4 regions of the Sphingomonas sp. ID0503 genome follow, and region 3 is predicted to be linked to each of the others. Evidence: predicted binding sites of a transcription regulator. Region 3 holds the regulator's gene; each other region holds the start of a gene.

Region 1 (5,795 bases), 1.7 Mb from region 3:
GCGACACGAGCAGGCTCTTCAGCAGGTCGGCGTCGTTGCTGGCGCGGCGGTCGAGCTGGGCGAGGCTGGCGTCGCCCTTCTTGTCGCCCTTCAGCGTCGAGAGGGAGTCGAACTGCACCATCAGCGCCGGATCGATCCCGTCGATCCCCTCCAGCGAGACGGCATAGTCGCTGATGCCCTCGTCGCTCTTCGCCGCCTCCTTCGCGCCGGCGGCGCTGGCGGTCGGCGTGGCGGCGACCGGCTCATCCGCGCCGAGTTCGGGCCAGTCGACGCCGAGGTCGGGCAAGGGGGCGAGCGGCGATCCGGGATCGAGCGAGCCGGCGGGTTCGGGCGGCGTCTGTGCGCCGAGGGGTGGCGCGGAGGTGAGGAACGCGGCGAGCGCGAACGACCGGACCCTGTGACGCGCAGACTCGACCGGCATGGAGGCGTCCTAGCGAGCGGGATTGCCGCCCGCCACCCCTTGCGGGCCGGCGATCAATGAACCGAGCTGATTTCCGCGCCGAATTCCAGGAAGTCGATCATCGCCCCGATCTGCCGCCAGCGGCAGAAATGGTGGATGTTGCCCGCGTCGCGGCTGCGATCGGCACGCGCGGCGGCTTCGCTGGCGGCATATTCTCCCAGCGTCTCGATCAGGACCAGAGTGTCGGCCAGCGCGAGGCGGTCGGCGAGGTAGGGATGGAACAAGCAGGCACTCCCGCGAAGACGAGGCCGCCTCATGCACCGGCGGAGCGACCATGACGCTAAGGGACAAGGTGAACGAAGGGTTGAGCATGGCGCCGCGGCGCGCGGCGTGGCAAGGCGGCGGCATGGCAGGCAAATCATCGAACACACAGGCCGGCGGCTTCATCCTGGCCGTCGCGATCCTGGCGGGCGGCGCCTATGGCGCGCTGAAGGGACAACCCTCGGCCGGCGTCGTCGCGGGCCTGGGCGTCGGCGTGATCGCCGCGATCGCGATCTGGCTGCTCGACCGGCGGAGCTAGCGCGGCTCGCCATTCAGAACGCCGAACGGATCGGCCGGTATCGTTCGTCAGCATGACGGCCGTCCCCTCACGAGGTCACTATTGATATTGACTTGCAATAACCCCATGGCCTAGCCGCGCGTGGCGGGGAAGGGGAATTGCAATGAAGCCTGTGATCTCAGGATTGATGCTGGGCGCTGCCTGGATGGCGGGCCCGGCTCTCGCGGCCGACGCGCCGGAGGAGGGTGCGACCGGCGACATCATCGTCACCGGCGTCGCCGATCCCCACAGCGCCGCCGCCACCGGGCTGAAGCTGACCCTGTCCGAAACGCCGCAGTCGGTGACGATCGTCGATCCGGTGCGCATCCGCGACTTCCGCCTGACCAACGTCAACGCGCTTCTCGATCAGGTCGTCGGCATCAACGTGCAGCGGAACGAGACCGATCGCACCGAATATACCGCGCGCGGGTTCAACATCACCAACTTCCAGGTGGACGGCATCGGCCTGCCGCTGCTCGGCTCCGGCATCCAGTTCGGCGATCTCGACACCATCCTGTTCGACCGGGTCGAGGTGGTGCGCGGCGCGGACGCGATGATGACCGGCATCGGCAACCCGTCCGCGACCGTCAGCTTCGTCCGCAAGCGGCCGCTCGACACCTTTCGCGCGACAGTGACGGGCGAGGTCGGGTCCTGGGACGAGCGGCGGATCGAGGCGGATGTCTCTGTCCCGCTCACCAAGGACGGCACGCTCAGCGCCCGCGCGATCGTCGCCCATGAGGAGCGCGATTCTCACCTCAACTTCAACCACGTCAACCGCGACGTCTATGCCGGGCTGATCGCCTGGTCGCCGGTACAGCCCCTCCGCATCACCCTCGGCTATGCGCGCCAGCGGAACGAGGCGGATGGCGTGCTCTGGGGCGCGATCCCGCTGATCTATACCGACGGCGGCCAGGCCGATCTGCCGCGTTCGACCAGCACCGCCCAGCCCTGGACCTACCGCAACGTCACCGACGAGACCGCGTTCGGAGAGGCGGCGCTCGACCTCGGCGGCGAATGGTCGGTGCGCGGCGTCTTCACCTATCGCCATGTCGATGATCGGTCGAAGCTGCTCTACGCGACTGGCCTCTACGATCGGGATACCGGGCTTGGCGTCGATGGCATGACCGGCATCTACCCGTCCGACAACAAGCAGTATCTGTGGGACGCCTATGCCTCCGGCCCGTTCAGCCTGTTCGGACGCAAGCACCAACTCGCCTTCGGCTTCTCCGCCGGACGCGGAAAGCTCTACGAGTACGAGGCGTTTTCGGACACGATGTTCGACTATCCGTCGGTCTACACCTGGGACAAGCTGACCATCCCCGAGCCGGACTATCCCGAGGCAACGCGGCAGACGAACACCACCGATCGTCTGACCCGGGCCTATGGCGCGGCGCATATCGACATCGCCGATCCGGTGAAGGCGGTGGTCGGGGCGAGCGTGATCTGGCTGAAGTCCACCGGCGAAAGCTACGGCACCAATCAGGCGCGCAAGAACAGCAAGGTCGCACCCTATGCCGGCCTGACCGTCGATGTGGCGGACGGGCTGAAGCTCTACGCAAGCTACACCGACATCTTCAATCCGCAGATCGAGGTGGACGTCACCCGCCGCAAGCTCGATCCCGCCAAGGGCACCAGCGTCGAGGGCGGGGTGAAGGCGACGGCCTTCGGCGGCCGGCTCTACGCCACGGCGGCAGTGTTCAGGTCGAAGCAGAAGGGGCTGGCGGAATATGCCGGCAGCTTCGACGACGGGAAGGACTATTACGTCGGCGTCGACACCAAGGCGAAAGGCGTCGAGTTCGAGATCGCCGGGCAGGTCACGACCAACTGGACGGTCAACGGCGGCGTCACCTTCCTGTCGATCAAGGACGAATTCGGCGACAAGACCCGCACCTTCGCCCCGCGTCGCAGCCTGAAGCTCGCCAGCAGCTATCAGGTGCCGGAATGGCGCAATCTGAAGGCCGGCGTCATGCTGCGCGCGCAGAGTCGGACCGCCAATGCGGACGATACCGGCAACGGCTTCCTCCTGCGACAGAAGGGCTTCACCGTCGTCGACCTGTTCGCCGGCATCAACGTCCTGCCCGATCGCCTGCGCGCCAGCGTCAATGTCGATAACGTCTTCGACAAGAAGTACCTGAACAGCCTCGCCTGGGGCCAGGCCTTCTACGCCGCCCCGCGCGGCGTGCGGGGCAGCCTGAGCTTCATCTACTGAGGCGGGTCAGCGGCGTCGTTGAGCGTCGCCGCGCCCGCCTCAACCCCTGTCACATACCCCAACCCGATCGGGCTGAGCCTGTCGAAGCCCCAGTGACACGCTCGGCACGGGCCCCTTCGACTGCCTGCCTGCGGCAGTCGCTCAGGACAGGCTTCGACAAGCTCAGGGCGAACGGCGTTGCGGATTGTTTCCTGCCCGCCGATGCGCAACCATTCTTCCGGACTCGAACAGGCGGCGCGCCGCATCCGACCTACCGCACCCGCCGCCCGGCCCAGATCACCCGCCCGAGAACCTCGATCTCGCCCGGCCCGGCGGTCCACGCCTCATAACGCGGGTTGTCGCTGCGGATCGTGTAGCGGCGGGCGACCGGGTCGACGGAAAGGCGCTTGACCAGGATCTCGCCCGCCTGCCGCAGCACGGTGATGCCGTCGCGGGGGCGGTCGCCGGGGGCGAGGCGTTCGACCAGGATCTCGTCGCCATCGGACAGGGTCGGCTCCATCGAATCGCCGCGCACCTCGATGATCGACAGCCCCTCGGTCCGCCCGCCGGTCAGGTCGCGCAGCCAGGCGCGGCTGAAGGCGATGCGGGTGAGCGGACGGTCGTCCATGCCGCCGATGCCGAGCCCTGCCGAGGCGCGCACGTCCAGCCGGTCCACCGTGACCAGATCGGCCGGCGGCGGCGCGGTCGGCCCGCCCAGCAGCGCCTCGTCGATGCCGAGATAGCGGGCGAGGGTGCGGCGGTCGGCCTCGTCCAGTTTCTTGGGCACGCCACGTTTTACGAACTGCTGGATATAGGCCGGGTTGCGGCCGAGCACGCGCGACAGACCGGCATAATCGGCGCGACGCTCGTCCACGAACGCCTCCAGAACTTTCCTCGGATCCGACACCTCAGCCATGCCGCTCACCCTATGGATAGGATTTTACCTAGACAAGTAGGAAATAGCCTCCGACAAGAACAAACATGGAACGATTGGAGTCGGGAGGCATGGGTTATGGAGCTTTGGCCGCGCATCCGCCGCTATCTGCAGGCGAGCGGAATGACAGAGACGCGATTCGGGCGGGAGGTCGCGCGCGACCCCCGGCTGATCTACGACATGCGCCGTGGCCGCCGGATCGGCGCGCGGATGCGGCGGCGGATCACGGTCTGGCTCGACTTGGCGGAGCGGGCGTGACCGGCCGCCGCGCCGATCCCCAGCGCGCCATCGCCCGGACGCTCCGCGCGATGGGGCTCGGCACCTTCGCGCTCGCCCCGCTCGGCGGCTGGGCCTCGGGCCTGTTCACCGGGGACCGCCACCGGCTGGAGATCGCGGCCGGCACCCGCAGGAGGCGTCGCGCCTCGCCGACTTCGCGGAAGCGGTGGGGGAGATGGAATGGAGCGTGCCCGGCCATATCGTCGCCGACGTCGCGGTGATCGCCTTTGATGGCGCGCAATTGGCCGCCGAAATCCTGACTATCGAGGACTGAGGGGACGATTTTTCGCGATGACGTAGCGCAAACTTGGTAAACTTCCGGCGCATCCGCCCCCATCGGCGGGCCGCCGGAACAGCGCCGACTCTTCGGCGTTCCCGAACCCATGCTCTGTTATGTGGACGACTCCGCACCCGGCATCACGCGCGAGCGGAAAGGCAATGCCTGGGCCTATTTCACCCCTAAGGGAAAGCGGATCGAGAAGCGCAGCGAGATCGACCGGCTGAACGCCATCGGCCTGCCGCCCGCCTACACCAATGCCTGGTTCTGCCCGTCGCCACACGGCCATATCCAGGCGACCGGCATGGACGACAAGGGCCGCAAGCAATACCGCTACCATGTCGATTTCCGTGCGCAGCAGGAGGCGGAGAAATACGGCCGCTGCGCCGATTTCGGCCGCGCGCTCCCGGCGATCCGCGCCCAGGTGGAGGCGGATCTCGCCTCGGGCAAGCTCTGCAAGCAGCAGGTCGTGGCCGCCGTCGTCCGCATCCTCGATCTCGGCAAGGTCCGCGTCGGGAACGACGCCTATGCGGAAAGCAACAAGAGCTTCGGCGCGACCACGCTCCGCGATCGCCACGCCACCTTCGGCAAGGGCAGCGTCTCGCTCCGCTATATCGGCAAGTCGGGCAAGGAGCAGAAGATCACCATCGCCGACGCCAAGCTCGCCCGGCTGGTGAAGCGCTGCCAGGACATCCCCGGCCAGCGCCTGTTCCAGTACCTCGATTCGGCGGGCGAGCGGCATCCGGTCACCTCCGGCGACGTCAACGAATACCTCAAGCAGGCGAGCGGCGGCGACTTCACCGCCAAGCATTTCCGCACCTGGGGCGCCTCGGTGATCGCGTTCAAGGCGCTGGTCGATGCGGGCGAGAAGGGCATCAAGATCAAGCAATTGCTGGAGCCGGTCGCCGAGGCGCTCGGCAACACGCCCGCGATCAGCCGCAAGTCCTACGTTCATCCCGCGCTCATCGCACTGGCGACAGGAAAGCCCGCACCGGAGATGGCGGACATCCAGCTTCCCCGCGCGGCGCGTTACCTGTCGCGAGAGGAAAGGGGGCTGATCGCCTTCCTCGACCACCTATCCACGGAACAGGACTGCGCGGTCGAGGCCGCCTGACACCGCCC
Region 2 (5,795 bases), 1.3 Mb from region 3:
CGCTCGACCGGTTCGATGCAGAAGGCGGCGGACGCGGCGATCCGCGCCGACACGCCGCCCAATGCACAGGGCGCGCTGGTGGCGATGGATAATGACGGCGCGGTGCGCGCGATGGTTGGCGGCAAGGACTATGTCTCCTCGCTCTACAATCGGGCGACGCAGGCGGTGCGCCAGCCGGGATCGGCCTTCAAGCTGTTCGTCTATCTTTCCGCGATCGAGAACGGCACGACGCCGGACAGCGTGGTGGTCGACGAGCCGGTGACGATCGGCAGCTGGAGCCCGCGGAATGACTCCGGCCGCTTCTCCGGATCGATCACGCTGCGCACCGCCTTCGCCTATTCGATCAACACCATCGCGGCGAAGATCGGGCAGCAGGTGGGGACGCAGACGATCGCCGACATGGCGCGGCGGCTGGGCATCACCACGCCGGTGAACACGCATCCGTCGATGGTGCTCGGCACGTCCGACGTACGGCTGATCGACATGACGCGGGCCTTTGCCACCGTCTCCAACAAGGGCGTGGCGGCGATTCCCTATGCGATCACCAGGGTGACGACCGCGAACGGCCGGACCCTCTACGAACATCAGCCCGATCTCACCCGCGTGGTCATAGCACCACAGGTGGCGGCGGAGATGACCGACCTCCTCCAGACCGCCGTTGCCGTCGGCACCGGCCGCGCCGCGCAGATCGGCCGGCCGGTGGCAGGCAAGACCGGTACGACCAGCAGCAACAAGGACGGCTGGTTCATGGGCTTTTCCAGTGGCCTCACCACCGGCGTGTGGATGGGCCGCGACGATGCGCGCGCGCTGCCCGGTCTGGCAGGCGGGCGGGCACCGGCGCAGGCCTGGCGCGACTTCATGAAGGTGGCGGTGGACAAGCGGCCGGTGGAACAGTTCGAAACCGGCCTCACCATGCCCGACTGGCAGGAAGAGCCGGACAACGAGGCGTATTACGAGCAGCCGGTGGACGAGTACGGCAATCCGGTCGCCGCACCCGACGCGCCGCCGGCGGATGAGGGCGATCCGCAGGCGGCACCGCCGCAGCTGGACCAGCAATGGCTGGATTCGGTGCTGGGTGGGAACGGGAAGCCGGGCGGGAACTGATTTTCCGCGAGGGTCATGCCAGCGTAGGCTGGCATCGGTTCGGAGCTTGGCGCTTCCGATCGGAGCGACCCCAGCCTTCGCTGGGGTGACGGTCTTAGCTTGGAGAAGTTATCACCCCACCCGGTGCAGCGCCGCGCCGTTCGCGCGTAGCCAGGCGCGCTCCGCCTTGGGCTCCCGCCCCAGCAGCCTAAGCGCCGCCGCATGAAACGACGGGCTGTGGTCCATGTGGAGGCGGTGGGCGACCTCGTGTGCGACGACCGACTCCAGCACCGCTGGTGGGGCCATGATAAGGCGCCAGCTGTAGCGGATGTCTCCAGAGCCGGCGCAGCTGCCCCAGCGTGACTTCGGATCGCCGATCGAGACGCGGCCGATCGACACACCAGCCTGCACCGCCATCTTACGGGTGAGCGCATCGAAACGGGCGAGCGACTCGGCACGGAGCCAGCGGATGATGCGGGGGGCGAGCGACTCGGGTGGACCGCCGACGAAGAGCACGTCGCCCTCCACCCGCACGCGGCGACCGTGGTCGGGCGACCAGCGGATGGTGAGGTCACGGCCTTCGAACGGGAGGGTCGCGCCGTCGCCCAGCGGTGCGGCGACCCGGACCTTCGCCAAAGCCGCCTCTATCCAGCCGCGCTTCTCCTCCGCCCAGGCGAGTGCGGGGCGGAGGGCGGCGCGGGGTGGAAGGGTAAGGCGCACCGTGCCGTCGCGCGGATCGACCACCAGCCGCATCGTCCGCGCGCGGGCATGACGGCGCACCGTCAGCGGCCGGGTGAGCGCGCCGCCGGTGAAGAGGAGGTCAGAGCTCGCCTTCGATGACATGGTCTTCAAAATCGCCAACATCGTCCTCCGACACCGTCCAGCCCTTTACCGAGGCCTTGGCGCGGTGGATCGCCTCGCGATCGCCGGAGATGAGGTGGTGCCAGTCGGGGAGCGGCTTGCCCGCTTCGACCAGGCGATAGGCGCAGCTGGACGGCAGCCAGTCGATGTTGCGCAGCTTCGAGGGCGTGAGGCGCACGCATTCGGGCACGAAGGCGTGGCGGTTGCGATAGCTGCTGCACTGGGCGGTGCGGCGATCGAGCAGGCGGCAGGCGATGTTGGTGGGGAAGACCTCGCCCGTCTCCTCATCCTCCAGCTTGTGCAGGCAGCATTTGCCGCAGCCGTCGCAGAGCGACTCCCATTCCTCGCGGGAGAGCTGGTCGAGGCGCTTTTCCTCCCAGAAGCGGCCGGTTAGCGCACCCATTGGTCCAGCACCTTGGCGACATCGGCGGGCTTCAGATCCTGCGGCACCAGCGCGATCGGCTTTCCGTCCGGGCCGAAGAGCATCGCGGCGCTGCTGTGATCCATCAGGTATCCGGTGGCGCCCTCCTGAGTCACCTTCTTGTAGAAGACGGCGTATTCCTTGGCGACGGCGGCGATCTGCTGCGGCGTGCCAGTGAGGCCGATCAGGCGCGGGTGGAATGCGGCAACGTACTGCTTCATCACGGCGGGCGTATCGCGCTCCGGATCGACGGTGACGAACACCGGCTGAACCTCGGCGGCGCGATCGGGCGCGCTCTTCTCGAAGGCGGCGAGGCCCTGGCTCAGCGTCTGGAGGCCGAGCGGGCAGACGTCCGGGCAGAAGGTGTAACCGAAGTAGATGAGGACGTAGCGGCCGGCGAACGCCTTCTGCGTGACGGTGCGCCCGTCCTGATCGGTAAGCGTGAAGGGACCGCCCAGTCTGGCCCCAGCGAGCGGAGCCTCGGCGGCCGTATTGGCCTGCTGACCGCAGGATGCCAGCGCGAGCGTCGCGGCGAACGCCAAGGTCTTGAAAAGGAGAGCTGCATTCATGGCGGAGCCAGCCATGCTCTGCTAATCCGGCCGGCGCAAGGAATGGAGGGCGATGTGGCATCGAAGCGTTGGGGGAAGGCGGCATCGGTCGCGGCGGTGGTGGCGGGCCTCGGTCTGGCGATCCCAGCGACGGCACAGTTCTCCCCCTCCTACAACTTCCTGAAGGCGGTGAAGGACGCGGACGGCGCGAAGGCCATGGAGTTGCTGGGAAGCGGCGGATCGGTCATCAACACCCGCGACCTGAACACCGGCGAGAGCGCGCTGCACCTGGTCACCAAGCGCCGGGACAATACCTGGCTCGGCTTCCTGCTCGGCAAGGGTGCCAATCCGAATGCCAAGGACAAGACGGGCAACACGCCGATGCTGCTCGCCGCGACGGTCGGCTGGGCGGAGGGCATCCAGACCCTGCTGTCGGTTGGCGGACAGCCGAATCTCGGCAACGGATCGGGCGAGACGCCGCTGATCCGCGCGGTGCAGAACCGCGATCTGGCGAGCGTGCGCGTGCTGGTGGCAGGCGGTGCCGATCCCAACCAGGCCGATACCGGCGCGGGCATGTCGGCGCGCGCCTATGCCGAGCGTGACGGCCGGTCGCAGGCGATCATCAAGGAACTGGATGCCGCCAAGCCGAAGAAGGCAACCAGTATAGGGCCGGTGCTGAAGTAACCGGCTGCGATCAGTCCAGCCCCTCAAGGCTGGGATCGAGCGCGCCGAGCACCCGGCGGGCGGCGCGGCGGGCGAAGCGGAGCGTTTCAGCCTTGCGGCGCGGCGCGGCAAGCGGGGTCTTTGCGGCCTCTCGCACGATTTCCGCGTCATAGCGATCGGCGACGATCAGGCCAGCGATGTCGGGCGCGAAGTCTGTGCCATGGAGCGGGCTGGCGTCGAAGCCGGTCGGAACCGCCCAGTAGAAGCGGTCGCAATAATCGAGATAGTCCCGCCATTTGCGGTCGCCGAGCAGATCGCCGCGCGCCACCTTGATCTCGACGATGGTGATGCAGCCGTCCGGGCCGATCGCCATGATGTCCGCGCGGCGGTTATTGCCAAGCGGCACCTCACAGATCGCCATCCAATCGTGACGGAAGAACAGGCGGGTGACCCCGCGAGCGACCGCCAGCGCGCCGGCGGGGGCGTCGTCAAAGCAGGGCTGGATGGAGGCGGAGGCCATGAGGCAGCTTAGAACAAGCGGGGAACAAGGCCAAGGGTATGCTTAGAAAGAGACCGCTCATCCGTTCGCGCTGAGCTTGTCGAAGCGCTAGCGCGACGGTGGCGCTGGCCCTTCGACAAGCTCAGGGCGAACGGGGGTGGGAAGTGGTCGCTCGGACCTCAGCGGTAGAAGATATGCGCGCCGATCTGAGCCACGCGCTTGGCGCCGGGCCAGCTGGGGCGGACGCGGGCGGCGTGGAAGTAGAGCGAGTCGGACGCCTCCGACTGCCATTCGCCATCCATGGCGATGCGGGCGATGGCGACGGCCTTCTTCCAGGCGGCGCTGGACTGCGGCGGCGTATTGTAGCGGCCGGCGCGAACAAAGCCGAACTGGCTAGGCTGGGTGATGACGGAGCAGATCCCGGCGGGGAACTTGCCCGACTTGCTGCGATTGATGACCACCTCGGCCACGGCGAGCTGGCCTTCGAGCGACTCGCTCTTCGCCTCGTAGTAGATGGTAGAGGCGAGGCACGCCTCGTCTCGGTCGTCCGCCTCATGATCGGCGCGCTGCTCGACCAGGCCGGCGAGGGTCGCGGCCTTAACCGTCGGCATTTCGCCAATCGCGGGGTCCCCGGCAACTGCGGGAACTTCCAAGGGAACCTGGTCGTTATTGGCGGAGAAGTCGGTCGAAACCGAAGGGCTGGTCAGAACCGCGGGGACGAAATTGCCCGCAACCGAAGGTGCTGAAACAGTGCCCAGCCCGAGCACGCAGAAGCTGGCGACCGCGAAAAGCGCGGCGCGAAGGTCTAGCGACATTCACATACTTATCTATGCGGTGGGTCGATCAAACCAAAGGGACGCCATACCCCGCCCCCGATCTTCCCCCCGACTGCGGTGACCGTCCCGTGCCATGAAACACGATCGGCCCTGCGCCTTGGTATCAGATTTGCCATCTGCCGCCGTGCTGCGGTGCGTCAACCGATGCCGGTTATTTCAGCGGCGAACCGTTCGCCGTCCGGGATATCCAGTTCAACCACCCAGAGATCGGGGTCCGCCCGGCGGCGGCGCACGAGGTACGCGTCGGGAGAGTCGGCGGAGCCGACTCGTTGCCAGGCGTAGGTTCCGTCGTTCCCCAGCAGCCGTTCGAGCAAGGCGCGGTGAACGCCACGGTCCACCCAGGCAATCAGCACGGCACCGGCCTGTTCGTCGCCCTTGGCGAGCACCGTCGCGCCACCGCCTTCGACCTGCGCCTTGCGGATGATCGCGGAGACGAGGACGCGCGCGGTTAGCCGTGCCGTCACGCCTGGGCGTAGCCCTTCAGACCGGCGAGCGGGATCTTGGAGCGCATGAAGGTGCCGGTGCCGCGCGCCACCTCTTCCCCATGCGCATCGACCAGCCGCGCCTCCGCGACAAAGACGCGGCGGCGGCCGCTGATCCACTTGCCCTCCGCGACGACGGGACCGGCGGTGAGCGGGCTGGTGAGCAGGAGGTTGAACGCGGTGGTCAGGAGGAAGCGGTCGGTGACGAGGCTGTTTGCCGCGTAGAAGGCCGCATCATCGAGCATCTTGAAGTAGCTGGTGCCATGCGCCGCGCCGGCCGCATGGTAGTGCCGTTCGTCGATGGTGAAACGGATACGCGCGTGTCCTTCCTCAGGGATGTCCAGCGTCGATTCGAACAGATTGTTGACCGGCGCCGCGCGGTAGAGGCGTTCGAGGGCGCGG
Region 3 (5,795 bases):
CTGATGCACGGCAAGACCTGCCCGGTCGAACATGATGGCACGGGGGTCTTCAAGGGCCTGCCCACGCCGTTTACTGCCACCCGCTATCACTCGCTGATCGTGGCGGAGGAAGATCTGCCTCCGTCGCTCCTCGTCAACGCGCGCGCGCCGGACCGCACCGTGATGGGCTTCCGCCATGCAAGCCTGCCGATCCACGGCGTCCAGTTCCACCCGGAAAGCATCGCCACCGAACATGGTCACGACCTGATCGCCAACTTCCTGCGTGAGGCGGGCGTGAAGGTGCTGGAGCGGGCGTGACCACGATCACCCTCCTTCCCGACCCGTCATCGCCACTCGACGGTGCGACGGCGGAGGCGGCGTTTGCCGACATCCTCGACGGCAAGGTCGAGGCGGAGGTGATCGCGCCCTTCCTCGTCACCATGGCGGAGCGCGACGAGACCAGCATCGAGATCGCCGCCGCCGCGCGCGCGCTGCGCGCCCGCATGATCCGCGCGGCCGCTCCCGCCAACGCAATCGACGTCTGCGGCACCGGCGGTGACGGCGCGCACAGCCTCAACATCTCGACGGCGGTGGCGCTGGTCGTCGCGGCCTGCGGCGTACCGGTCGCCAAGCACGGCAACCGCGCCGCCTCCTCAAAGGCCGGGGCTGCGGACACGCTGGAGGCGCTCGGTCTCGATCTCGATCGCGCCGCAGAGACGGCGGAGGAGAGCCTGGCCGACCTCGGCATCGCCTTCTTCTTCGCGCAGAAGTACCACCCGGCGCTCGGTCGCCTTGCGACGGTCCGCAAGGCAATCGGGCGGCGGACGATCCTCAACCTGCTCGGTCCGCTCTGCAATCCCGCAGGGGTGCGCCGCCAGTTGATTGGGGTGGCTCGGGTCGATTACCTCGAAACGATGGCCGAGGCACTCGAGCTGCTCGGCAGCGATGCCGCGATGGTGGTCGCGGGCGAGGAGAACCTCGACGAGTTATCGATCGCGGGGCCGAGCCGCGCCGTGACGTTGTCGGCGAACGGCCTCGCCTCCAGCAAGGTCACGCCGGAGGATGCCGGGCTGCCCGACCATCCCCTCGACGCCATCAGGGGTGGTGACGCCGCCTACAACGCCGCCGCGCTGCGCCGCTTGCTGGAGGGTGAGCTTGGGCCCTATCGCGATGCCGTGCTGCTCAATGCCGCTGCCGCTCTGAAGGTGGCCGGTGAAGTCTACGGGCTTCGCGACGGAGCCGAAGAAGCCGCCGAGGCCATCGACAAGGGGCTGGCCAAGGCGCTGCTCGACTGCTGGATCGACTTTAGCCGATGACCTCTAACCGTTTACAAGCGATCCTTCAGACCAAGTATGAAGAAGTGGCCGTGCGCAGGCCGCAGGGCCTTTCGCACTGGCCTGCTCCTTCACCGCCGCGCGGCTTCCAGCAGGCGCTACGCACGAAAGTCGAGACCCTTGGGACCGGGCTGATTGCAGAGATCAAGAAAGCATCGCCTTCTAAGGGGTTAATCCGAGGGGATTTTGACCCGCCTGCCCACGCCCGCGCTTACGAGGCCGGTGGTGCCGCCTGTCTGTCGATCCTCACCGACGAGCCGTATTTCCAGGGGAGCGCCGATTACCTGATCGCCGCGCGTGCCGCCTGCGGGCTCCCCTGCCTGCGCAAGGACTTCATGGTCGATCCGTGGCAGGTGGCGGAGGCGCGGGCCATGGGTGCGGACGCGATCCTGATCATCGTCGCGGCGCTCGACGACGGGCAGATGGCGGAGATCGAGGCGGCGGCGATCGAACTCGACATGGACGTGCTGGTCGAGGTCCACGACGCCGCCGAGATGGCGCGCGCCGCCGGCCTGCGGTCGCGCCTGATCGGCGTCAACAACCGCGACCTTCGCGACTTCACCGTCGACATCGGCCGCACCATCGATCTCGCCGCGCTTGCGCCCGAAGGCAGCCTGATCGTCGCCGAGAGCGGCCTTGGCAGCCGCGCCGATCTCGACCGGCTGGCCGAATATGGCGTGCGTGCCTGCCTGGTGGGCGAGAGCCTGATGCGGCAGGCGGATGTCCGGACCGCGACCGAGCGCCTGTTGACCGGCGACTGAGTTCGCCCCAAGCGAATGTTGTTGACAGCATCGCGGAACATTCACTACCTGTTCCACATTCGTTCCCGAGTGAGGGCACCGACATGCTGACGCGCAAGCAACACGACCTCCTCTGCTTCATCAGCGACCGTCTGGCGGAGAGCGGAGTGTCGCCTTCGTTCGAGGAGATGAAAGAGGCGCTGGACTTGAAGTCTAAATCCGGCGTGCACCGCCTGATCAGCGCGCTTGAGGAGCGCAACTTCATCCGCCGCCTGCCGAACCGCGCCCGCGCGCTGGAAATTCTTCGGCTGCCTGAGGGAGTTCCGGCGAAGAAGGCGGCACCTGCGGCCGCGAACACCAACACGCCGGTGAAGAGCGAAGTGCCGGTGACACCGCCGGTTGCGGCCAACGACGTGATCGAGATTCCGCTGCACGGGCGTATCGCGGCCGGCATGCCGATCGAGGCGCTGGAGGGGCAAAGCTCACTCTCCGTTCCCGCCGCCCTCCTGGGCCCCGGTGAGCATTACGCCCTCGAAGTTTCCGGAGATTCGATGGTGGAGGCCGGCATTCTCGACGGCGACTATGCGCTCATCCGCCGCGTCGATAGTGCGAGGGAGGGCGAGATCGTCGTCGCTCTCGTCGATGACGCCGAGGCCACGCTCAAGTATTTCCGCCGTGAGGGGCAGATGGTGCGCCTCGATCCGGCGAACCGCGCCTATGATCCGCAACGCTACGCCCCAGCGCAGGTGCGGATCCAGGGCCGGCTGGCCGGGCTGTTGCGGCGGTATTGAGCCGGACCGCGCGCCAGGGGTGATCGTCGCGCGGCAGACGTGCTGCCGTTACGCGGACACGGTCGAAGTCTATGGCCAGGCCGCCGGTCTCCGCGAGGAGCGTTCGGTCGGCCTTAATCCATCTTGGGCGGCAGCTGCGCGGCAGTCGCCGGTCGCTAACGGCAATGTCGGCCATCGCGCAGGCTCGATTGGTTTGGCGGATCGGCGCGAACTGGTCGCTGCGGCTCGCCAGGACCGTCCAGCTTCGCCCACCCCGCGCGACGCGCGCCATGCAGAAGTCGCGGGTGCAGCGGGCGTTGGGGAGCATTTCGAGATCGAGAAGGGCTTCGTCGCTGCCGGCAATTTCGGCGAGCGTGTCGCGGGTGTAGTCTCGGGCACGGGGCCGAAGCAGGGCGAAGCGTCCATCGGATGTCCGCAGCGCCAAGTGCTGACCGTCACCCGTGACGAGGAGGTCCGGCGCAGGAGTCATGAGAGCCATTGCTACTCCGATCAGCGCCGGTGCCAGGCCCCATAGGCGCAGGCGTGTGCGCCACAGCGCAAGCCACAGCCCGCCCGCCACCATCAGAGCGAAAGCGGCAGGCGGCATCGACGGGAGAGCGGCGACCGCGCCCGGTGCGTCGCCGGCGGCACGGGCGATGGCGAGCAGCGCCTCGATTGCCAATCCGGTCGCCCACCATAACGGCGCGCCGAGGCCGATGATGTCGAGCAGCAGCGCCACCGCCTCCAGAGGCATGATGACGAAGGTGCTGAGGGGGATGGCGACGATGTTCGCGAAAGCGCCGTAGAGGCCAGCCTTATGGAAGTGGAACAAAGCGATCGGGGCGAGCGCCGCTTCGATGAGGAGACCGGTGGCGATCAGTCCGCCGAGCGCGCGCAGGAGCCGCCATCCCCTACCCTCTTCCCGGCGCGCGAGCAGGCGGCGGGTGAGCGGGAGTTCGTGGAGCGCCACGATCGCGGTCGCGGCGGTGAAGCTCATCTGGAAACTGGGACCGGCCAGCGCCTCCGGCCAGAAGACGAGAACGAGCAGCGCGCCCGTCGCCACCAGCCGCAGGGTGATCGCCTGCCGCCCAAGCGCAAGGCCGCCGAGGACGAGGAGTGCGGCGATGCACGACCGGACTGTCGGCACCTCGCCGCCGCTGAGCAGCGTGTAGCCGATCGCGGCGACGGCCCCCGCTCCGCCCGCAATGAGCGGCAGCGGCCAGTGCAGCGCAAGACGTGGGCTAAGCGCGAGGAGACGCATCGTCAGCAGGATCGCCGCGCCGACAACGGCGGTGACATGCAGACCGCTGATTGACAGAAGGTGCGCGAGACCGCTGCGCCGCATCGCCTCGGCATCCGCGTCCGCAATCGCGCCTTCGTCTCCGGTCACGAAGGCGGTAGCGATGCCGCCGGGCGAGCCGGGCAGTTGCGCCTCGATGTGGCGGGAAAGCTGCGCCCGCCATTGCGGCAGGCGGGAAAGGCCGAATGGCGGCTCACCCTTTGCCGTGATCGTAACAGGGGCAAAGGCCCGACCGGTCGCGCCGATGCCGTCGAACCAGGCAACGCGGGCGAAGTCATATGCGCCCGGCAGAACCGGCTCACCTGGCGGCATCAGGCGGGCGCGGAGCGACAATGTATCGCCGATGCTAAGGCCGGCAGGCACATCCTCCTCTGCCACATTCACACGGGCGCGGGCGGGTGGACCGCCCGCCGTGAGCGGTGTGGCGATCGTCAGGCGAATGAGGCCGCGTGCCGGCAGGCCTTCGACGCGCTCGACCGGACCGGACAGCGTCACGACACGGGGACGATCGAGGCGCGGAGCGGCGACCCGCTCCGCCTTGGCCCAAATCGCGAGGCAGCCCAGAACGGCCGCGAGTGCGCCTATGAGGATAGCGCGCGAGAAGCGGCCACCATGGCCCGAAGCACCGGCGGCTACGCCGATCGCGCCTGCGATGGCGAGGAACCCGATCCAGCCGTCCTGTGTCGGAACCGCGAACCAGGCCGCGATGCCTGCGCCAAAAGCGACCGGTAGCCAAAGCGGCAGATGGTCCCGCTCCGCCTCCAACACGGCTTCAATCCGCGCGTCGGCCCGTACCGGCGACGTGGTTTGAAGCAGGCGGAGGGCTATGCTAGGGGCCGTGCCGATTTCCTGGGCCTTCGGATGATTTCGGGGCCGATCCTTGGAGAATATGCGCTTGAGCGCAAGCACCCCGGCAGCGGCGGCCACCCCGGTCGTCACGCGCTTCGCCCCCTCCCCCACCGGCTTCCTGCACATCGGGGGCGCGCGCACCGCCCTGTTCAACTGGCTCTACGCCCGGCACACCGGCGGCAAGTTCCTGCTTCGCATTGAGGACACCGATCGCGCCCGCTCCACCCAGCCGGCGATCGACGCGATCCTGGACGGGATGCGCTGGCTTGGCCTCGACTGGGATGGGGACGCTGTGTTCCAGTTCGCCCGCGCCGATCGTCATGCCGAGGTGGCGCGCAATCTGCTGGCGCGGGGCCATGCCTATAAGTGCTTCGCCACCGCCGAGGAACTGGAGGTGATGCGCGCCGAGCAAAAAGCCAAGGGCCTGCCGCTCCGCTATGACGGCCGCTGGCGCGACCGCGATCCTTCCGAGGGTGGTGACGCCCCCTTCGTCGTCCGCCTGAAGGCACCGCGCGAGGGCGAGGTGACCATCGAGGATCGCGTGCAGGGTCCGGTAACGGTGCGAAATGCCGAGCTGGACGACATGGTCCTCCTCCGCTCCGACGGCACGCCCACCTATATGCTGGCGGTGGTGGTAGACGACCACGACATGGGCGTCACCCATGTCATCCGCGGCGACGACCACCTCAACAACGCCTTCCGTCAGTTGGCGCTGATCCGCGCGATGGGCTGGCCGGAGCCGGTCTATGCGCACGTCCCGCTGATCCACGGTGCGGACGGGGCGAAGCTGTCGAAACGACACGGTGCTTTGGGCGTCGAAGCG
Region 4 (5,795 bases), 420 kb from region 3:
ATTGACATCTGCGCACGGGATTCGATCTGGAAGGTGCCGAGTGTGTCGGCTCGCCGGATCATCGCGTAGGTGCGCGGATCCTCGGCGGGGATGGTGGCTAGGTCGAGATTGACGCCCTTGTGGTCGGCAAGCATGTCGAGCCCGCGCTTCATGCAGCTCAGCATCCCCAGCGCCAAGACATCGACCTTCATGAAGCGCAAGGCGTCGATATCGTCCTTGTCCCATTCGATCACCTGGCGGTCCACCATCGCCGCGGGCTCGATCGGGACCAGCTCGTCGAGCCGGTCATGGGTCAGGACGAATCCACCCGGATGCTGGGACAGGTGCCGGGGCGCCCCCATGAGCTGGCGCGCGAGATCGAGCGCCAGGCGCAGCCGTCGGTCGCCAAGATTTAGGTTTAGCGCCTCGACATGCTTCTCCTCGACGCCTTCCGACCAGCCCCAGACCTGGCCTGAGAGCGTCTTGATGAGGTCTTCGGTGAGGCCGAGCGCCTTGCCGACATCGCGGATCGCGCCCTTGGTGCGATAGCGGATCACGGTCGAGCACAGCGCAGCGTGGTCCCGGCCGTAAGTGTCGAACACCCACTGCATTACGATTTCGCGCCGCTCGTGTTCGAAATCAACGTCGATATCCGGCGGTTCGCGTCGCTCCTCGCTGACGAACCTTTCGAACAGGAGGTCGTTGCGGCCGGGATCGATCGACGTGATCCCGAGGACGTAGCAGACGGCGGAATTTGCTGCTGATCCACGACCCTGGCAGAGAATATCCTTGGATCGGGCAAACCGCACGATGCTGTTCACGGTCAGGAAGTATGGCGCGTACTCGAGCTTCTCGATCAGGCGCAGCTCGTGCTGCAGGGACGCTCTGACGGTGTCCGGCACGCCCTCGGGGTAGCGGGCATCCGCGCCTTCCCAGACGAGTTTTTCGAGCGTCTCCTGCGGCGTGAGCGTCGGATCATCTCGCTCCTCCGGATATTGGTAAGCCAGCTCCTTCAGGTCGAACCGGCAGCGCGCCGCGATCTCTATCGTGCGGGCGACTGCCTCGGGATTGCGCGGAAACAGCCGGTACATTTCCGCCGGCGGCTTCAGGTAACGGTCGCCGTATTCGCGCCGGTCGCCCAACTTGTCGATGGTGATGCCGTGACGGATGCAGGTCACGACGTCCTGCAGGATACGTCGGTCCGGCGCGTGGTAGAGCACATCGTTGGTGACGACGGCCGGCACGCGCATCTGCGTCGCCATGTTCGACAGCTCGTGGATACGGAGCTGGTCGTTGGGGCGGCGCCGGAGGGTCAGGGCAAGATAGGCACGGTCCCCGAAGGCCTCGCGCAGCCGGCGGAGCTGGAACCCGCAGGTCTCGTCTGGCTCTTCCGGAACGAGGATTGCGAGCAAACCTTCGCTGTAGGCTACGAGATCGGCCCAATCGAGGATGCACTTCGCCTTGCCGCCGCGCTTCTTTCCAAGCGACAGCAGCCGGCATAGCCGGCCATAGGCCGCTCGGTCGGTCGGATAGACCAGCACCGACATGCCGTCGGCGAGATCGAGGCGACAACCGACAATTAGGCGCACCCTCGTCGTTTTCGCTGCCTCGAAGGCGCGAACTATGCCGGTGAGCGAATTGCGGTCTACGACGGCGACAGCCTCGATACCCTGGATCGCGGCCTGGGCGAACAGCTCCTCGCAGGATGAGGCACCTCGCAGGAACGAGAAGTGGGAGGTGACCTGCAGCTCGGCGTAGCGGGTCATCCGAACACCCCATGCAGAAACCAGCGCTGCGATCCCGTATTGGGATCTTCTCCGTCGCCGGAGCGGAAGATCCAGTAGCGCTCGCCGGCGTCATCCTCGACTCGAAAATAGTCGCGCACGGCCGTCAGCTCGGAATCGCGTCGCCACCATTCGCCGCGGATGCGTTCCGGTCCGTCAGCCTGCCGAACACGCCGGCGGATGCCCCGCCAGGTGAAGGCGACGGGAGGATGGTCGGGCAGAAGCGCCATAGTCTCGATCGGTTCTGGCGAAGCCAACAGTCGCGATGGTCGTGGCCAATGACCCGGCCAGCTCGCGCCGGTCTCGGGCGCCATCGGAGGAATGCGCCGTACTGAGCGCTCGGGGACCTCGGTGGCTACCGGAGCCGCCCGGTAGAGACAGCGCTCGCCAACCCGGTTGATCAGCGTGTCGACTAGGTCGGAGACATCCGGCGCGCCATCGTCGACCATGGCTGTGAGCGTTTGCTTCTGCGAGAGCGGCTCGGCGAGCGTCGCGGTGAGACTCAGAATCTCGATACCGAAGCCGGGCTCGATCGTCTCGATTTTGTCGGTCAGCAGGCGCGTTAGGCGCTTCACGTCGCGCACCGGCATGGCGGTGCCGACACGGACGGCCTGCATGCGATTGTCGACCCGGTGACAGATCAGGTCGAGGCGCTTGGCGCCGAGGCCCTTGGCTTCCAGTTCGGCGCAGAGCTGGACAACCAGCTTGCCGACATAGCGGGCGATCGTCTCGGCCGCGCCGATGGGCTCGGCGAAATTCCGCTTTACCTCGATCAGCTCGTCAGGACGGATCGGATCGATCGGTTCGCTGAGCAATCCCAGGGCCTGGTCGAGGCGGCGACCGAGCTGCGGCCCGAAGCGCAGGGCGAGCGGAGCGCGCGGTTGCGCGAGAAGATCCCCGATGCGTTCGAACCCGAGAACATGGAGCGCTGCGGTCATATCTGTCGGGAGGCGCAACGCCGGCAGTGGCAGACCGGCCAAGATCGCGCTGCCGTGACCGGGTGGCGCAACCACGATCGGCTTAGCGGCATAGCGGGCCAGGGCGTGCGCAGCGCCCCAAGTGTCGGCGATAGCGGCACGGGCGCACACTCCGGAAGCGGAAAGCCGGTCGACCAGGCCGGCCAGCATCGCGTCTTCTCCGCCATGGAGATGATCGGCCCCGGTCGAATCGATCACCAGCCCGTCCGGCGCATCGGCCGCGACGATCGGCGCGTAGCGCTGGAGCATCCACAGCGCGAGGCGGTCGAGAGCTCGAGCGTCGGCCGCCTCGTCGTGGTCGCGGACCACGAGGTTCTGCACGAGAACCCGAGCCTTGGTCGCGGGCATCCCTACGCGCACGTTGGCGGACTGGGCCGCGGCGTCAACCGCCAGCACCACCTGCTTTCTCCCGTCGCGGCCTATCAAGGCGAGCGGCGCCTCAGCCGGAGGCGCCGCGTCGCCAGCCTTCCGCCGGAGCCGGTCGGTGGACCAGCTCGGCAGGAAGAGCGAGACGACCCGTGTCATCACACGCCTCCACTTCAAAATCTGCACTTTCGCCCGCACGGGCGCGGATGAGTTCGAGGAGCCAACGATGGCGGCCGACGCCGGGCACCGGCAGGGTCGCCGAGGGAATGACGGACACGCGCCACCTGGTGGCGGCGGCCGTCGGCTGGCCGAAATCAGAAGCCTCGGTCTGCCGGCGCCAGCGCCTCAATGCGATGCCGATCGTGCCGCTGCCTTCGGCGCAGAGCTGAAGGCGCCGCGATGCGGTCATGTCGAGCCGTGCGACTTCGCCGACGACGGCGCCAAGGCCGCCATGGCGCAAGCCTTCCTCGACACAGGCCAGCACGGTCTTGTCGTTGCCCGCCTCGACGTAGATCACGCGATCGGGCGAAAGGCCCGCCTGCGCCAACGCTGGGGCGAAGAGATCGGGCCGGGTGATGACCCAAAGAACCTTGCCCCTGGTTCTCGCTGCGATCCCGGCGGCGAAGAGAGCGGCGGCCGCACCGTCAACGGCACCGTTGCCGCCGCCGGCAATTTCATGGAGTGCGCCGAGCGTGAGGCCACCGCTGGGAAGGCGCGAGTCGATCTCGGCGATCCCGAACGGAAGCACCGATTTCACGCGCCGGCCTCTGCCTTCGATCTTCTCGATCTGCGCGCGCAACGACTCTATGGCGGGCTCGGGCCGCAAATTCCTCGTTGACCTCCGGGGACGGGTTTAGCATCATGTTCTCTATTTGTTCTAACTTTCAGAGCCGTGAGTCAAGGGCCGAGTCTGCACAGGGCGACTTACGGCCGGGTGTGGTCATAGCCGTTCGATCTCATCGGCGGCGAACCATCCCTGTTTTTGAACCTGAGCAGCCAGAAGGTCCGGGCTCTCGGTGTAAGCCACCAAAGCAAGGCTCTTCTGTGCTCGCGTGCATGTGACATAGAGAAGGCGACGCGTGCGATCGACACCAGTTTCCCCGCCATCCGACCGATCTGTTGTCGCTTTTACGCCCAGAAGCCTTTCATACGAGAACATGAAGCCTTTTGCTTCGCTGTCATCCAGAACAACCAGGACCCGATCAAACTCAAGTCCCTTCACGCCCTGATGAGTGCCATATGGACCTTTGTCGCTGACGTATTCCGCGAACGGCTTCACTTGGCTATACGCGGTCTCCAGGAACGCTCGCCAAGCCTGAAGGCTGGAAGGTGAAGCTTCTGCTTCCTCTTCCGGCTCTTCTTCAACTGCTTCTTCCGGGGTTATCGAAGCAGGGTTCGAAGAATCCTCTGCGTCTACAAATGGTCTGAGAGCGGCTGGGATCTCGAATAGCCCATGCCTCGCTGTACATTCTAGAATGTCTAAGAAGCGCGCCTCCGGCTCGGATGACGCAATTGCGGTCAGTTCATCTACGGCCGCTCGAATAGGGGCCAAAGGGTCGCCCGGCGAAGGAGTCTGCGCCAGAGCATTTCGCTTCAGGAGCGGTGAAGTCTTTCTTAAATGGGCCATGACTGCGAAGCGGTCTCCTGCCTGAGCCGCGGCTAACAACGGCTCCACTCGCTCCGTAAACAAGCGGAGGCCCGCGAGTTCGCCCTTTCTAAGGCCAGTCCCAAGCCTGGAGTCGCTGTCGAGAGCCTGAAACATTGGGAGAAAGCCGCGCCGGGATGCCGCCATGTGATGCTCGAGCGTCAGCGTCTTCACGGAAGCATCGTCGTTCCAGCCGTCGTCGCCGCAAATTTCGGCCATGCGCTCGCGAACACGCCCCTCAGCGGCGGGTTTATCTGAGGTGCTGGCAGGCGCTATAAAGATCCTGGCGACACCCTTCGCGCTGTCGTCTCGGGCTATTTGCGTCTGCCCATCGACGGCGGCCCGGAGGACGTTGCCGAGTTGAACGATCCGGCGCGGCGACCGGTGGTTCATCCGTTTAACGGGACGAGCCCATTCTGCAGGAATGTTCTGTCCTAGCTCAGGATGACCGTCGGAATAAATGCGCTGCATTGTGTCTCCGAAGAGACCGAGCGCGAATTTTCCCTTGTGCAAGGCTGCGAGGGAAAAGAACGCCTCTACAAGCGACTTGTTCGTGTCCTGACTCTCGTCGATCAATAGAAATGGATATTTGTTGACAAGAACCGCCTGCATCGAAGGCTTGGACAAAATGAATGAGGATGTGATCTTGAGAACTTCCGAGTGCGATAGTGAATCCGCGCCGAAATTGTCGCCGTTCGGATTGTAGGTGAAGCGCCTTGGCGTAGCGAGCCATTCGAGACGTTTGATCGTCGATGCAATCGCTCGCTCACGATCCTGAGCAGCTTTCGAGCCTGCGCGGCCCTTGGCTTGCTTCTCTCGAAGTTCCGCCAGATCCTCAGGAAGAGTCTTCAGCAGCCAGGCTTGGATGTCCGTGTGATGTGTCCCAATCTGGCTCCAACAGAAACTGTGAATCGTGGAAATCGGAAACAGCGCGTCCTGACCAACGCGCGCGGCAATCTCATCTGCCGCCGCGTTTGTATATGTTATGACCGCGACCTTCTTCCCAGAACGCCTGAAGCCAGCGCCGAAGCTATCGCGGAAGTA

The links. The regulator LexA, encoded in region 3, represses DNA repair genes until DNA is damaged. The targets are predictions, from matches to a motif close to GTTCCNCNCTTGTTCT.
Region 1: a site for LexA is predicted at 4,159-4,174, ahead of ACM608_RS01720 (S24 family peptidase). Genes of this name have one in related genera too.
Region 2: a site for LexA is predicted at 4,107-4,122, ahead of ACM608_RS16190 (MmcB family DNA repair protein). Genes of this name have one in related genera too.
Region 4: a site for LexA is predicted at 3,970-3,985, ahead of ACM608_RS07775 (ImuA family protein). Genes of this name have one in related genera too.

The regions. Positions count from the first base shown of each region.
Region 1 is NZ_JBLZUR010000002.1:152,655-158,449, forward strand. It holds gene ACM608_RS01700 (autotransporter assembly complex protein TamA) at 1-421, opposite strand, end outside; gene ACM608_RS01705 (hypothetical protein) at 475-684, opposite strand; gene ACM608_RS01710 (hypothetical protein) at 807-980, shown strand; gene ACM608_RS01715 (TonB-dependent siderophore receptor) at 1,123-3,207, shown strand; gene ACM608_RS01720 (S24 family peptidase) at 3,458-4,102, opposite strand; gene ACM608_RS01725 (hypothetical protein) at 4,244-4,378, shown strand; gene ACM608_RS01730 (hypothetical protein) at 4,375-4,617, shown strand; gene ACM608_RS01735 (DNA topoisomerase IB) at 4,780-5,787, shown strand.
Region 2 is NZ_JBLZUR010000002.1:3,098,812-3,104,606, reverse strand. It holds partial or broken gene ACM608_RS16215 (transglycosylase domain-containing protein) at 1-1,104, shown strand, start outside; gene ACM608_RS16210 (M48 family metallopeptidase) at 1,216-1,926, opposite strand; gene ACM608_RS16205 (YcgN family cysteine cluster protein) at 1,904-2,347, opposite strand; gene ACM608_RS16200 (SCO family protein) at 2,335-2,949, opposite strand; gene ACM608_RS16195 (ankyrin repeat domain-containing protein) at 2,977-3,597, shown strand; gene ACM608_RS16190 (MmcB family DNA repair protein) at 3,608-4,096, opposite strand; gene ACM608_RS16185 (cell wall hydrolase) at 4,255-4,890, opposite strand; gene ACM608_RS16180 (DUF1491 family protein) at 5,049-5,375, opposite strand; gene ACM608_RS16175 (PaaI family thioesterase) at 5,372-5,795, opposite strand, start outside.
Region 3 is NZ_JBLZUR010000002.1:1,819,616-1,825,410, forward strand. It holds gene ACM608_RS09830 (anthranilate synthase component II) at 1-297, shown strand, start outside; gene trpD (anthranilate phosphoribosyltransferase) at 294-1,295, shown strand; gene trpC (indole-3-glycerol phosphate synthase TrpC) at 1,292-2,074, shown strand; gene lexA (transcriptional repressor LexA) at 2,158-2,844, shown strand; partial or broken gene ACM608_RS09850 (ComEC/Rec2 family competence protein) at 3,377-5,098, opposite strand; gene gltX (glutamate--tRNA ligase) at 5,013-5,795, shown strand, end outside.
Region 4 is NZ_JBLZUR010000002.1:1,402,692-1,408,486, forward strand. It holds gene ACM608_RS07765 (error-prone DNA polymerase) at 1-1,745, opposite strand, end outside; gene ACM608_RS07770 (DUF6504 family protein) at 1,742-3,265, opposite strand; gene ACM608_RS07775 (ImuA family protein) at 3,180-3,905, opposite strand; gene ACM608_RS07780 (UvrD-helicase domain-containing protein) at 4,047-5,795, opposite strand, start outside.